Regions from separate parts of the Ensifer sp. Root954 genome, predicted to be linked through region 2. Evidence: predicted binding sites of a transcription regulator. Region 2 holds the regulator's gene; each other region holds the start of a gene.
The links. Region 2 encodes LexA, which represses DNA repair genes until DNA is damaged. Its sites were predicted from a motif close to TGTTCNNNNTGTGTTCNG; they were not measured.
Positions count from the first base shown of each region.

Region 1: parE (DNA topoisomerase IV subunit B) is a predicted target of LexA. The motif match lies at 1,850-1,867, and genes of this name have one in related genera.
Region 3: ASE71_RS28940 (DUF763 domain-containing protein) is a predicted target of LexA. The motif match lies at 1,932-1,949, and genes of this name have one in related genera.
Region 4: ASE71_RS36230 (ImuA family protein) is a predicted target of LexA. The motif match lies at 1,677-1,694, and genes of this name have one in related genera.

Region 1 is NZ_LMJM01000014.1:299,933-303,299, reverse strand. It holds gene parE (DNA topoisomerase IV subunit B) at 1-1,730, opposite strand, end outside; gene ASE71_RS08715 (alpha/beta hydrolase) at 1,943-2,863, shown strand; gene ASE71_RS08710 (UbiA family prenyltransferase) at 3,094-3,367, shown strand, end outside.
Region 2 is NZ_LMJM01000014.1:55,907-59,273, reverse strand. It holds gene ASE71_RS07580 (thermonuclease family protein) at 1-589, shown strand, start outside; tRNA gene ASE71_RS07575 (tRNA-Cys) at 742-815, shown strand; gene ASE71_RS07570 (hypothetical protein) at 1,013-1,354, shown strand; gene lexA (transcriptional repressor LexA) at 1,443-2,165, opposite strand; gene ASE71_RS07560 (hypothetical protein) at 2,402-2,698, opposite strand; gene ASE71_RS07555 (hypothetical protein) at 3,022-3,367, shown strand, end outside.
Region 3 is NZ_LMJM01000050.1:82,886-86,252, forward strand. It holds gene ASE71_RS35360 (hypothetical protein) at 1-469, shown strand, start outside; gene ASE71_RS28935 (PQQ-dependent sugar dehydrogenase) at 493-1,827, opposite strand; gene ASE71_RS28940 (DUF763 domain-containing protein) at 1,991-3,283, shown strand; gene ASE71_RS28945 (hypothetical protein) at 3,366-3,367, opposite strand, start outside.
Region 4 is NZ_LMJM01000022.1:269,964-273,330, forward strand. It holds gene ASE71_RS13305 (HpcH/HpaI aldolase/citrate lyase family protein) at 1-627, shown strand, start outside; gene ASE71_RS13310 (DUF1737 domain-containing protein) at 624-830, shown strand; gene ASE71_RS13315 (metallopeptidase family protein) at 1,112-1,546, opposite strand; gene ASE71_RS36230 (ImuA family protein) at 1,716-2,669, shown strand; gene ASE71_RS13325 (DNA polymerase Y family protein) at 2,584-3,367, shown strand, end outside.

The sequences.
Region 1 (3,367 bases), 240 kb from region 2:
AGATAGAGGTGACCGCCGCGGATCAGTTCGGGCATCTCCTGATAGAAGAAGGTGATCAGCAGCGAGGCGATATGTGCGCCGTCGACGTCGGCGTCGGTCATGACGACGATGCGCTCGTAGCGCAGATCCTCTTCCCGGTACTTGCTGCGGGTGCCGCAGCCAAGCGCCTGGATGAGGTCGGCAATCTGCTGGTTGGCGCCGAGCTTTTCGCGACCGGCGCTCGCCACGTTGAGGATCTTGCCGCGCAAGGGCAGGATCGCCTGGTTGGCGCGGTTGCGCGCCTGCTTCGCCGAGCCGCCTGCTGAGTCCCCTTCGACGATGAAGAGTTCGGCGCCTTCAGCGGTGTTCTGCGAGCAGTCGGCAAGCTTGCCTGGCAGGCGCAGCTTGCGCACGGCCGTCTTGCGGTTGACTTCCTTTTCCTTGCGCCGGCGCACGCGCTCCTCGGCGCGCTCGACCACCCAGTCGAGCAGCTTGTCGGCCTCGGCCGGATTGTCGGTAAGGTAGTGGTCGAAGGGGTCACGCAGCGCATTTTCGACGATGCGTTGTGCTTCGACGGTCGCTAGTTTGTCCTTGGTCTGGCCGACGAATTCCGGTTCGCGGATGAACACCGACAGCATTCCGGCGGCCGAGATCATCACGTCATCCGTGGTGATGAGCGCTGCACGCTTGTTCTGCTTCAGCTCGGCATAGTTCTTCAGTCCCTTGGTCAGCGCGATGCGGAAGCCCGCCTCGTGCGTACCGCCCTCAGGCGTCGGAATCGTGTTGCAGTAGGAATGAACCTGCTGGTCGCCGCCATACCAAGTGACCGCCCATTCGAGTGAACCGTGACCGTTGGCCTTCTCCGATTTGCCGGCAAAGATCTCGCGGGTAACGGTGAATTCCTTGCCGAGCGTCGCCGCCAGATAGTCCTTCAGGCCGCCAGGGAAGTGAAAGACGGCCTTGTCCGGGATCTCCGAACCTTCCTGCAGCAATGACGGATCGCAGGACCAGCGGATCTCGACGCCACCGAAGAGATAGGCTTTCGAGCGCGCCATGCGGAAAAGCCGGCCGGGCTCGAAATGCGCGTGCGGTCCGAAAATATCCGGGTCCGGATGGAAGCGGACGCGCGTGCCGCGGCGATTGTGCACGTCGCCGAGTTCCTCGAGCCCGCCCTGCGGAATGCCTCGGGAGAAGCGCTGGCGATAGAGCTTGCGATTGCGGGCGACCTCGACTTCGAGCGCGTCGGAGAGCGCGTTGACGACGGAAACGCCGACGCCGTGCAGACCGCCCGAGGTCTCGTAGGCCTTGCCATCGAACTTGCCGCCGGCATGGAGCACCGTCATGACGACTTCGAGCGTCGACTTGCCGGGGAATTTCGGATGGTTTTCGACCGGGATGCCGCGGCCGTTGTCGGTGACCGTCAGGAACCCGTCCGCGTCGAGATGGACCTCGATGAAGTTCGCATGGCCGGCGACCGCTTCGTCCATCGAGTTGTCGATGACTTCGGCAAAGAGATGGTGGAGCGCCTTCTCGTCGGTGCCGCCGATATACATGCCCGGACGACGACGGACCGGCTCAAGGCCCTCGAGCACCTCGATCGCCGACGCATCGTAATCGCTGCCATCGCTGCCTTTCGGGGCAGGGCGCGGCTCTTCGCGCGCGATGGGGGCTGCAGCCACGGCCGGCTTGGCGCTCGGCTGTACGGCCTTCGGTTGCTCGGGCATTGAGAAGAGGTCGCTGTTGTCGTCCATGGGGCCGTTCGGATCGTTCCTGTCGTTCGGGAATGCCAGAGGCCATAGCAAGCCCCAGGCTCTGCCGCCATCCCCCGGCGGTCGAATCACCTGAATTCTGCCAGACTCTCACAGGATACGCGAACAAAAGGAGAATTTCTGGCGCCGGCCGCCGATGATTTTTCGCACGAACGGCCGTGTTTCGGGCCAAGTGTTGCTTTGCGGTGCGGCCAATGGCAAGGCTTGCGGCGAAAGAGGGAGCCCGTCATTTGGCCGTGTCCACAGTTGTTTTTCCGTTTCGTGCCTGCCTGTTCGCCCTGGCCTTGGCAATTGCCGCCTCGCCGGCAGAGGCGCAGACGCTCAAGCCCTACAAGGACGATCTGTTCTCCTATGCCAAGGTGCTTGGCCAGGAGGATGGCGGTGACGATCTGACGATCGACTACCAGGAACTGCGGGATATCAACGAACGCGACGAAATCCCCGAACGCCGGGTGAAGCGCGCCTATGTGTCGCTTGGCGTGAAGAACGAGCAGGCCAATGAAACGCTCGATATCGGTGGCCGCGCGCTCGACGTGACCCGTGTCGGCCCCGATCGCGGCGCCGGCTTCTCGGTCATCTTCATCCATGGCCGCGGCGGCGACCGTCGGCTCGGTGCCAACGACTTTTCCTTCGGTGGAAACTTCAACCGGCTGAAGAACCTCGCCGTCGCAAATGGCGGCGTCTATTACGCCCCGAGCGTCCGGTCCTTCGATACGGCAGGTGCCGCCGATATCGCCGGCCTGGTTCGATACGCGTCCGAACGTTCCGGAGGCCGTCCGGTCGTGCTCGCCTGCGCCTCGATGGGAAGCTTCATCTGCTGGGGTGTCTCTCGCGACGCCTCCGCCGTCGCAGCACTCTCCGGCATGATGGTCATGGGCGGCGTCAGTGATCCGGACTTCACGAAAAGTGCCGCCTACAAGGCGAAGCTGCCGATGTTCTTCAGCCATGGAAGCCGTGACAGCGTCTATCCCGCCGAAGGCCAGAAGGCGCTCTATCGCTCTCTCAAGGCCAAGGGCTATCCGACGCGCTTCGTGCTTTTCGAAACCGGCTCGCACGGAACGCCAGTGCGCATGACCGACTGGCGCGATGCGCTGAACTGGATCGGCAGCCGCTAATGCATGTCGCGCAAAAGTGTGCAGCGGTTTTGCGGCAGCGACATGCATCAAAACAAGAGCCTAAGGCCTAGCGTGTGAATCTTCGTTCACGCGACAGGCGATAGGCGTCGCCCTGCTGCTGTGGATTTGTTAACCAGCCCGCCAATTTGCGAGCGAAACCAAGGCCTACGTTTCCACTCTGGAAAGTTGAAGTCGTGATGATACCGGCAACTATGGCTGGGATGGACTTCATGGACGCGCGAACCGAGACACGGCACATTCCGCTGTGTGTGGATCTTGACGGCACTTTGCTGGCCGCCGACACCCTGTGGGAAGGGGCGGCGATCATCCTGCTGCGCAATCCGCTGATGCTGTTTCCGATGCTGGTCTGGCTGGCAAAAGGTAAGGCACGCCTGAAGCACGAAGTGGCCCTTAGATCCGGCCGCCGTGCGGAAGACTGGCCTTATCGGCAGGCCGTCATCGACCGGCTCATGGAGGAAAAGAAGAGCGGGCGAGAACTCGTGC
Region 2 (3,367 bases):
GCCGGTGGTTTCGGATGTCATGGCCCTTGCATCGCGATCGGAAACGAAGCCGAAGCCTCAGCGCGCGGTTCCTGAAGCGCAGGAGCGCGTTGCGCAGCAGGCGGATAGGCACAAACCAAATCCGAAGCCCAACCCGGCGACGAAGGTTGTCCTGGCCGCCCCGGTGCCGTCGGTGAATGTCGGCGTCACGCCGCCAACCCCTCTCGTGCGGCCCAATGAAGAGGTGAAGACGGCATCCATCCGTACCGATCAGTTCTATTTTTGCGGCATTCGCAACGACAACTGCGTGATCGATGGCGCGACCTTCGTCTTCCATGGCGAGACGATCCGCGTCGCCGATGTCGATGCACCGCGAATCCGCCAGGCAAGCTGCGACAAGGAGCGTTCGCGCGGCTTCTACGCCAAGCAGCGCCTGCGCGAATTGCTGAATGCAGGCGACTTCAGGCTGATCTCGGCGGGAGGGCGATCAGATGCCAAGGCCGGCGAGAAACTGCGCCTGGTCACCCGCGGTGACCAATCTCTTGGACGTGTACTCGTTTCCGAGGGGCTCGTGCGGCCGTGGGAAGGGCGCCCGACGCCCTGGTGCTGAGATCAGCTGGGAGACGATCGGCGGACATCGTCGATCGTTCTGTGGAAAGTATCCGTCCTGCAATTCGACGGCGCGTTTTTCAGAAAATGCCTCTTGCGGTTTTTCTGCAATCATTCTAAATCCGCGCCAACGCTTGGTTATCCGAGCTGTGAGGCCTCGTGGCGGAGTGGTGACGCAGAGGACTGCAAATCCTTGTACCCCGGTTCAATTCCGGGCGAGGCCTCCAATAATCTCACCTCGTTAAATTTGGTTTGGCGTTCTGCCTTAGGGCAGCGCGGTAAAATTCGCGACACGTCCGCGCAAGCCACGTCTCCTATGCCTCCGTCGGATCTTATCGCTTCGGTGAATTCGGTAGAGGGGGAACGATGACTCCGCTGAGATCAACCGCATCGGTAGCGTCCGTCAACATTAAGAACGGAGGCAATGGCATCAATGAAAAAGAGACTGATCCTGACGGCGTTGGCGTGTTTTGCGGCGACCGCTATGGAGGCGCGCGCGGACGACCTGGTTTTCCAGCTGAAGAACAACACCGGCGCGGTACTGACGAATTTCTATACGTCGCCGGTCGGCGTCAATGAATGGGAAGACGATGTTTTCGGTCGGCAGGTCCTGAACCCCGGCGAGAGCATGGAGATCACCATTGCCGACGGGCGGGACGTCTGCAAATACGACATGCGATTCGAATTCGAGGAAGGCTCGGCCCTCGATACGACCGAGGACACGCAGGATCTCTGCGAACTCGGCGAATACACGATCCACGAATAAGCGATCTGGATTTCAGGTCGCCTTAAATGGAAAGAGCCTCGCCACTTTCAGTGGCGAGGCTCTTTTGATTCGGCGTTCTGCCTGGAATTCAATGGTAGCGGCGGATCAGCCCGACGAGCTTGCCCTGGATTTTCACGCGATCCGGTCCGAAAATGCGCGTCTCGTAGGCGGGGTTGGCCGCTTCGAGCGCAATCGACGCGCCCTTGCGACGGAAGCGCTTCAGCGTCGCTTCCTCGTCGTCCACGAGCGCCACGATGATGTCGCCGGGATTGGCCGAGTTGCCGTTGCGGATGATCACCGTGTCGCCATCGAAGATGCCGGCCTCGATCATCGAATCGCCCTTTACTTCGAGGGCGTAATGCTCGCCGCTGCCGATCATGTCGAGCGGAACGGTAATGTCATGGGTGTTGTTCTGGATCGCCGAGATCGGCACGCCGGCAGCGATGCGGCCCATCACCGGGACGGAAACAGACGTGCTTTCGGCGACCGGCGCCGGCTTCGGCGTGGCAGGAGCGGCGGCCGGCGGCTTTCCGAGGCTGCCCTCGATCACGCTCGGCGAGAAGCCTCTGCGCGGCTGTTGCTGGCCGGCGGCGTAGGCTTCCGGAAGCTTGATGACTTCGAGCGCGCGCGCCCGGTTCGGCAACCGGCGAATGAACCCGCGTTCTTCGAGCGCCGTGATCAAACGGTGAATGCCGGACTTCGACGCCAGGTCGAGCGCATCCTTCATTTCATCGAAAGACGGCGGTACGCCCGACTCCTTCATGCGTTCGTGGATGAACAGAAGCAATTCCTGTTGCTTGCGGGTCAGCATGGCACGTCGCTCCAGAGGCGTGAAACAAATCAAGAACAGACACTATCTGTTCCATATGTGTTCCGCAAGTGCCTAAAATTCCGTGAATTCAGGCAATTGGCTGCTTCTGTGGGGGTCGATTGGTCACTTTTGCGGGAGCGGGGCGGTTTTCGGCGACGGTTGCGTCCCAAAACAGCGCCGGGCAGGCCGGTCGCGCGCGTGATTCGAACGAATCGCGGCTCTCTTCGCGGAGAGACTTAAGTCGCTTGCGAGGCCGAGCAGGCGTCTTCGAACTCCTTCACCGTCTCGGCGCTGTTGTCTTCCGGAAGCACTGCGTCGGCCGCATCGGTCGCAACGGGCGTATCGCCGTCATAAACGAAGGACTGGATGTAGAACGCGAGCGCGCCCTTCCAAACATTGCGTCCATCGATCTGATGGCACGGTACGGCCCGTTCGAAATCGGTCTGGAGTTCATCCACCGTCGCGGCACTGAGCTTGACGTCAGGCATATTGGGCGATGCGACTATCGAAGCGAGAAGCAGGGCGGCAAGCACGGTGATCGTCCACTTGATGAAGGGGTGGGACTAAGGGTTGGTAAACGATGTGAACCGCGCTTTCGTTCCGAAGTCCAGCAAGCATGGCGATCACTCTGCCATGTTCAACAGCTCTTTGCCCGCAGGCTGTGGCTGATTTGCGCCAGCCGCTCCATCTCGACCTCGTCTCGGCCGTTCTTCATGGACCGGCGCGGAGAATGCATCGGAGCTGCCAGCTTTCGCATCGGGCCTGGGGCGCGCAAAAATCCCTGCGGGGAAGGGCCTTCACCGTCTCGACAGGCCTCTAAAAAAAGATAACTTTGCGTGGAAAGTGGGGTGGTTGCATGCATAGATTGTCGTTGGTGGTGCTCGGCCTGTTGCTCACGGCTGGAGCGGCGTCTGCCGAAGAAGGGCGTTCGAATATCTGGAAACGGATCAACGCCTGGACGGTGGGATCCGATCCTTCCCTGGGAGGCTCGTGTTACGCGGCGACGAGCTATGACGCCGGCGCTATCCTTCGTATCGGCTTTTATCCGCGGGGATCGACGAACCTGGCGTTTCTTTCGATCGGCAATGCCGAATGGAAATCCATCGAGCCGCAGCGGGAATACGATGTTGCCTTGCAGCTCGACCGTGGTCGTCAGTGGCCGGCCGTTGCGTTCGGTGTTGATCTGACCGGCGCCAAGGCCC
Region 3 (3,367 bases), on a different contig from region 2:
CCGCCGCAATGAACCGGATGCACGAAAGCAACGCCGACTTGCGTCGCGGGGGTCCGCCGAGGAATTGGAAGCGAGAAGTCGCAGCGTCGAACGGAGAAGACGGCGATATCCTGTTCCTGCGGTTTTTCCACCGCGGCTCGGGCGTGCCGTCTCCACTGAAACCTACGGCGTCATAATATTCATCGGGATTTCACAGGAGATTGTCCCTCGAACTTTCTCCTGCTCGTATCCATTCATGAACAATAGCCTGATGGAGTTTGTCTGGGCCTCCTGGCGGCCCGCAACACTACCGGAATTGATCTCTGTATGGCCGGCACGCACCGGTCCCGATCATCGAAGCGGCTGGTGGCTTCCAGATCTGGAGGAATTGCGGGTTTCCAGGAAACAGGCCCGAACTCAAGAGCGCCGGCGCGCGGCATCCCGTTCTCATCGGGCGATTGCCGACGCGGGACGACCAAATGCACATTGATCGCTTTTGAAACAGGCAAAAGGTCATTCTCTGCTGACACGCCACACGACATTGCCGACATCGTCGGCAACCAGCAAACTACCCGTCTTATCGATTGCCACGCCGGCCGGGCGCCCCATGGCGCTGCCGCCTTTGCCGACGAACCCGGTGAGGACATCTTTTGGCCGGCCGCTGGGCTTGCCATTCAAAAACGGGACGAAGATGACCTTGTAGCCGCTGGGTACGCTTCGGTTCCAGGAGCCATGCTGTCCAACGAATGCGCCGTTCGAATAGGTGGGGCCGAGCGACGAGCCCCTCGAGAACACCAGTCCCAATGATGCCGTGTGGGCGCCCAGCGCGTAGTCGGCCTTGATGGCCCTTGCGACGAGGTCAGGACGCTGCGGCCTGACGCGGGTGTCGACGTTCTGGCCGAAGTAGCTGTAGGGCCAGCCATAGAAGGCGCCATCGCGCACGGATGTCATGTAGTCCGGGACGAGATCGTCACCGAGTTCGTCGCGTTCGTTGACCGCGACCCACAGCTTTCCATTCTGAGGGTTCCAGGAGAGCCCGTTGGGATTACGCAGGCCCGAGGCGAAGGGGCGCATGTGGCCGCTTGCCTTGTCGATCTCGAGCACGGCTGCACGGTGCCGTTCGACGGCCATGCCGTTTTCGGCAACATTGCTGTTGGAGCCGACCGTAACGTAGAGCTTGCGGCCGTCCGGGCTTGCGATCACATCCTTGGTCCAATGGTGATTGAGATCGCCGGCCGGTAGATCCGCGATCTTTTGCGGCGGCGCCGTGATCCGGGTCTGTCCGTTCGAATAGGGGAAGGCGACGAGAGCGTCGGTGTTGGCGACATAGAGCTTGCCCCGCGACAGCGTCATGCCGAAAGGCGAGTTGAGACCTTCGGCGAACGTGGTCCGCAGGTCGGCCACCCCGTCGCCATCGGTGTCGCGAAGCAGCGTGATCCTGTTTGCGCTTGGTGTGGCGGCGCCAGCGCGCTTCATGGCCGCGCTCATGAAGACCTTCTTCAGGCTGAAGCCCTCGTCGTGTTTGGCCGGAGCATTGCTTTCGGCCACCAGAACGTCACCGTTGGGAAGGACGCGCAGCCAGCGCGGATGGTCAAAATTCGTCGCAAAGGCGTTGACCTTCAATCCTTTGGCAGCGAGTGGATGTTCTCCGCCCCGCCACCCGGTCGCATCGGCGATGTTGACCGTCGGGATCACGGTTGGGCGTGGTTTTGGCAGAACCGGATCCGAACCGTATCCAACCTTGCCGGTGTTGCTCGCTGTCTGCCTGGCTGAGACGTTGGCGCAACCCGCCAGTAAAGCTGCGGTTAGGAGGATGACGACTGCCGCACACGGGAAACGGTTTTGCATTGGAAGGCCTCCGCAGGGATTGGCCCATCTCATCGTGAGACGCAACGGCGCCTCGCAACATTCCAACCACAAAACAGCAAGGGTTGCGACTTGTTCCCGGCGGTAGGAACGTTTGAAGAACTTTCCCCTGTCACAATGCCTGTAAGCGGCCTATAAGACACGAATGGTTCAGCGAGCTGGAAGTGCAGATCTCCCTCTTCATGGCGGCAGGGTTCCCCCGTGGCTCGGCGATCGCATGACGAAGCTCGGGACGATCATCGCCGAAGCCATCGTCATCGAATACGGCCGTGACGAGTTTCTGCGCCGTCTGGCCCATCCTTTCTGGTTCCAGTCCTTCGGCTGCGTCATGGGCATGGATTGGCACTCATCCGGCATCACCACCAGCGTCATCGGCGCTCTCAAGCGCGGTCTCGCTCCTCGTTCGCAGGATCTCGGGATAAGCGTCTGCGGCGGTCGCGGACGACATTCGCGGCAGACGCCAGACGAACTGATCGCCATCGGCAACCGCGTCGGCATCGATGGTGCCGGCCTTGCGGCCACCAGCCGGCTTGTTGCAAAGGTCGATAGTGCCGCGGTCCAGGACGGCTTCGACCTCTACCTGCACGGTTTCATCGTCGCTGACGATGGTAAATGGGTGGTGGTACAGCAAGGCATGAACGGCGATAAACGCCAGGCCCGGCGCTATCATTGGTTGTCGGAGGGCGTTTCCAGCTTCGTCGACTCTCCCCATGCCGCGATCGAGGGAAAAGGTCAGGGGGAAATCGTCAATCTCGCAGACAGACGGGCTGCCGCATCACGCCACGGGCAGCTTGAGCTTTTGGCATCGCTTGGGCCTGACCGAATTGTCCGGGAAGTCGTCGCTATGGATCCGAAGGTTAAACCGAAGGAGGCCGATCAGCCGTTGCTCCCACATCTCGTGATGCCGGCACATCACGACGTACGGGAGGAAAACGTCAACATGCGACGGCTGCATGCGACACTTTCTGCGGCTGCCGATCGCGGGCCGGAAGATTTCGAGCAGCTTTTGATGGTTCCGGGCGTCGGTGCCCGCACGGTCAACGCGCTCGCGATGGTGGCTGAAGTCGTTCATGGCGCGCCTTGCCGTTTCGCCGATCCGGCCCGGTTTTCGCTTGCGCACGGTGGCAAGGACCGCCATCCGTTTCCCGTGCCCCTCAAGGTGTACGACCACACGATCGCGGTCATGCGATCGGCCGTGACGAAAGCGCGGCTCGGACTTGGCGAGGAACTGGAGGCGCTGAAGCGTCTTGACGACCAGGCACGGCAGCTCGAAAGATACGCCACCGGCCCGGACCTCAAGGAAATTGTTGCCGGAGAGTTTCGCCACTCGCCCGAATGGGGCGGTCGCAGTGTGTTTGGATGGGAGGAGACTGGCGGATCGGCCGAGCAGAAGTCGCTGGAACCGACGCCGTCGAACGCTCACCGTCAGGCACGCTAGAAAATCGAGTGGCCGGCGCTGGTTCAGCGAGATGAGCTTCAGTCGAGGGGCGGGAGCGAGATATTCCTTGGGGAAGGATGCCTT
Region 4 (3,367 bases), on a different contig from region 2:
AATCCCGACGCCATCCTGTTGCCGAAGGTCGAAAGCCCGGCGGATATCCAGGCGGCGGCCGACTGGCTCGACGAGAACGATGCGCCGGAGACGCTGCGCCTATGGGCAATGATCGAGACGCCACGCGGGGTGATCAACGCGCCGGCAATCGCCGAGGCCGGCCGTACCTTCAGTGGCAGGCTCGATTGTTTCGTCGTCGGCCTCAACGACCTGCGCAAGGAGACCGGCGTTCCGGATCGTCCGGGCCGGCCCTATCTCATCCCCTGGCTGATGCAGATCCTGCTTGCCGCGCGCGGCGGCGGGCTCGATGTCATCGACGCCGTGTTCAACGATTTCCGCGATGGTGCCGGTTTCGACGAGGAATGCCGGCAGGGCCGCGACATGGGTTATGACGGCAAAATGCTGATCCATCCAGCGCAGATCGGCCCGGCGAACGAGCGCTTCGGCGTCGATCAGATCGCCGTCGACGAGGCGCGCGCGATCATCGCCGCCTTCGCGCTGCCCGAAAACGTCGGCAAGGGCGTCATCAACCTCAGCGGGCGGATGGTCGAGCGGCTGCACCTCGACCAGGCCGTCACGCTTGCCGCCAAGGCGGACCTCATCGAAAAACGAAAGACAAGATCTTGAAACTCTTCCGCTTCCTGACCGGCCCTGACGACGCTTCCTTCTGCCACAAGGTGACGGCGGCGCTAAACCAGGGCTGGAGCCTGCATGGCTCGCCCACCTATGCTTTCAATGCCGACACGCAGCACATGCAGTGCGGCCAGGCGGTGGTGAAGGAGGTCGAAGGCAAGGAATACACCCCGGATATCAAGCTGTCGGAGCAGTAGTCGAGGCTGTTTGCCGTCGCGCAGGTTTGCCCCTCTCCTCGGGTTTAGCCCGAGGACTAACCCTCTCCCTGCAGGCGGGGCGAGGGGACGCGGTTGATGCTCACAATCGGCGTGTGAGGCCTGCTTTCTGGAATCGGTCGTGCTCCGATTGGGATGCAAACGGTATCGCGAGTTTCCTTCGCCCCGCCTGCGGGGAGAAGGTGCTGGCAGGCGGATGAGGGGCTTCCTCACCGCGCGGATGAGGGGCGGTCCTCACCGCGCGATGATAGGCAAATGAAGTGTCAGCCGCCGACGTGCTCGACGCTGGCCTCGATCCGTTCCATGTCGTCGTCGGAGAGGCCGAAATGGTGGCCGATCTCGTGGATCAGCACGTGGGTGATGATGTCGCCCAGCGTCTCCTCGTTCTCGGCCCAATAGTCGATGATCGGGCGGCGGTAGAGGGTGATGCGGTTCGGAAACTGGCCGGTTTCCATGGTGAAGCGTTCGCTGATGCCGCGGCCTTCGAAGAGGCCGAGCAGGTCGAAAGGCGTTTCCAGCGCCATGTCCTCGAAAACGTCGTCGCTCGGGAAGTCGGCAACTTCGATGATAAGGTCGGTCGTCAGCTGGCGGAATTCCTGCGGCAGGTGGCCATAGGCCTCCAGCGCAAGCTGCTCGAAAGTGGTAAGCGTCGGTGCGTGGCGTTCCCGCCAATCATCGGTCTGGTCAATGCGGGCCATAGGCACTCCTTGTTGCCCTCCATATAGCGATTTTGCCTTTGTTTTTCGAGTGTTGAATTCCTTGACCACAGGGACAGGAATAAATTCTTAGAATTGGCTGTTGACTCATTTAGGAAGCTCTGGAATCTAATAGAACATAACATGAACATTCTGATGGGAGTTGACCGTCATGGCCGACACAGCCGTGCAGCGGGAGACGGTACTTTCGCTCCGAGAAACCATAGCCAGGATCGAAAACCGTCGGCTTCCGGGCGTCGTGCGCGCCGCCAAGGCGGCCGATCCCGGCGGCTTCCGTCAACGGGAAGAAGACGAGCCTGGCCGCAAGGCGCTGGCGCTCGGCGTTCCCGATCTGGACGACCTTCTCGAAGGCGGCCTGCCGCTCGAAGGCATGACGGAAATCCGCAATGCCGAGACGCGCGATGCCGGTGCAGCCGCCGGTTTTGCCGCAGCACTCAGCGTGCTCTGTCAACGGGCGCGGCTTGAAAAGGGCGAGCCGGCCGCCCCCGTTCTCTGGATCAGCCAGTCGATGGCTTCCACCGAGGCGGGCATGCCCTATGGGCTGGGCCTGAAGGCCTTTGGTCTCGATGTCCGCGGCCTCGTCTTCAGCCTGCCACGCACGATAAAGGATGCGCTCTGGATCGCCGAGGCCGCGCTTTCCGTGCCGAGCTTCTGTGCCGTCATCCTTGAAATTCGCGGCAACCCGGCTGCCCTGGCACTCAGCGAGAGCCGACGCCTGCATGTGCGCTCGCGCGCTGGCCATGTCCCCCTTCTGCTTCTGCGCCAATCCGGACACGAGGAGGCGAGCAGCGCCTTCTTCCGCTTCCTCGTCGAGCCAGCGCCGGCGCGCGAGCGACCGCTACCGGATGGATCGATGCTTCGCGGCAGCATCGGCCATCCCGTCTTTCACGTCATTGCCGAGAAGAGCAGGGCTCCTGCGCCGCTCGGCTTCTTCCTGGAGTGGAACCCCCATGACCGCCGCCTTTACCCCGTCGAGCCCCTACCAGCCGCTGCTGCGGCAGATCCAGAACCAGCGCATTCTGTCGCTCGCCTTTCCGCATCTTCCGGCCGATCGGGTCGCGCGCAAGCGCTGGGGGAACTCGTGGCTTTCCCGCGGGCGTCCTGAGCATCCGCCCGTCGTCTTCGCCGACAAGGTGAAGAGCGCAATGCGTCTCGTTGCGCTCGATGGTTTCGCTGAAAGGCGTGGGTTTCATATCGGCCAGGGTGTCGCCGAGGCGCGGGCCATGTGTCCCGAGATCGACGTGCTGCCGGCCGATCCCGCCGCCGACCGGGCGCTGCTTGCAGGGCTGGCGGACTGGTGTTGCCGCTACACGCCGCTCGTCGCGCTCGATGGCGACAGCGGCCTCTTTCTCGACATTACCGGCTGCGCCCATCTTCTCGGCGGGGAAAAAGCGCTGCTCGACGATCTGCTCGCTCGCCTTTTCCATCTGGGGGTCGAGGCCCGGGCGGCGATCTCTTCGTCCGCCGGGCTCTCCTGGGCGGTGGCGCGTTTCGGCTCCGACGCTATCCTTGCCGAGGACGAGGCGGCGCGGGCGCTGGCACCCTTGCCGATGGCGGCGCTGCGGCTGCCGCAGGAAACGATCGAAACACTCGGCCGGGTCGGGCTCAAGCAGATCGGCGACCTGATCGAGGCGCCGCGCGCACCGCTCGCCCGCCGGTTCGGCGCAACCCTGCTTCTGCGTCTCGACCAGGCGCTCGGGCGCGAGGACGAGCCGCTGTCGCCACGGTTGCCCGTCGCTGCCCTTTCGGTCGAACGCCGTCTCGGCGAGCCGGTCCAGGGTGAAGACGATATTTTGGGCCTGA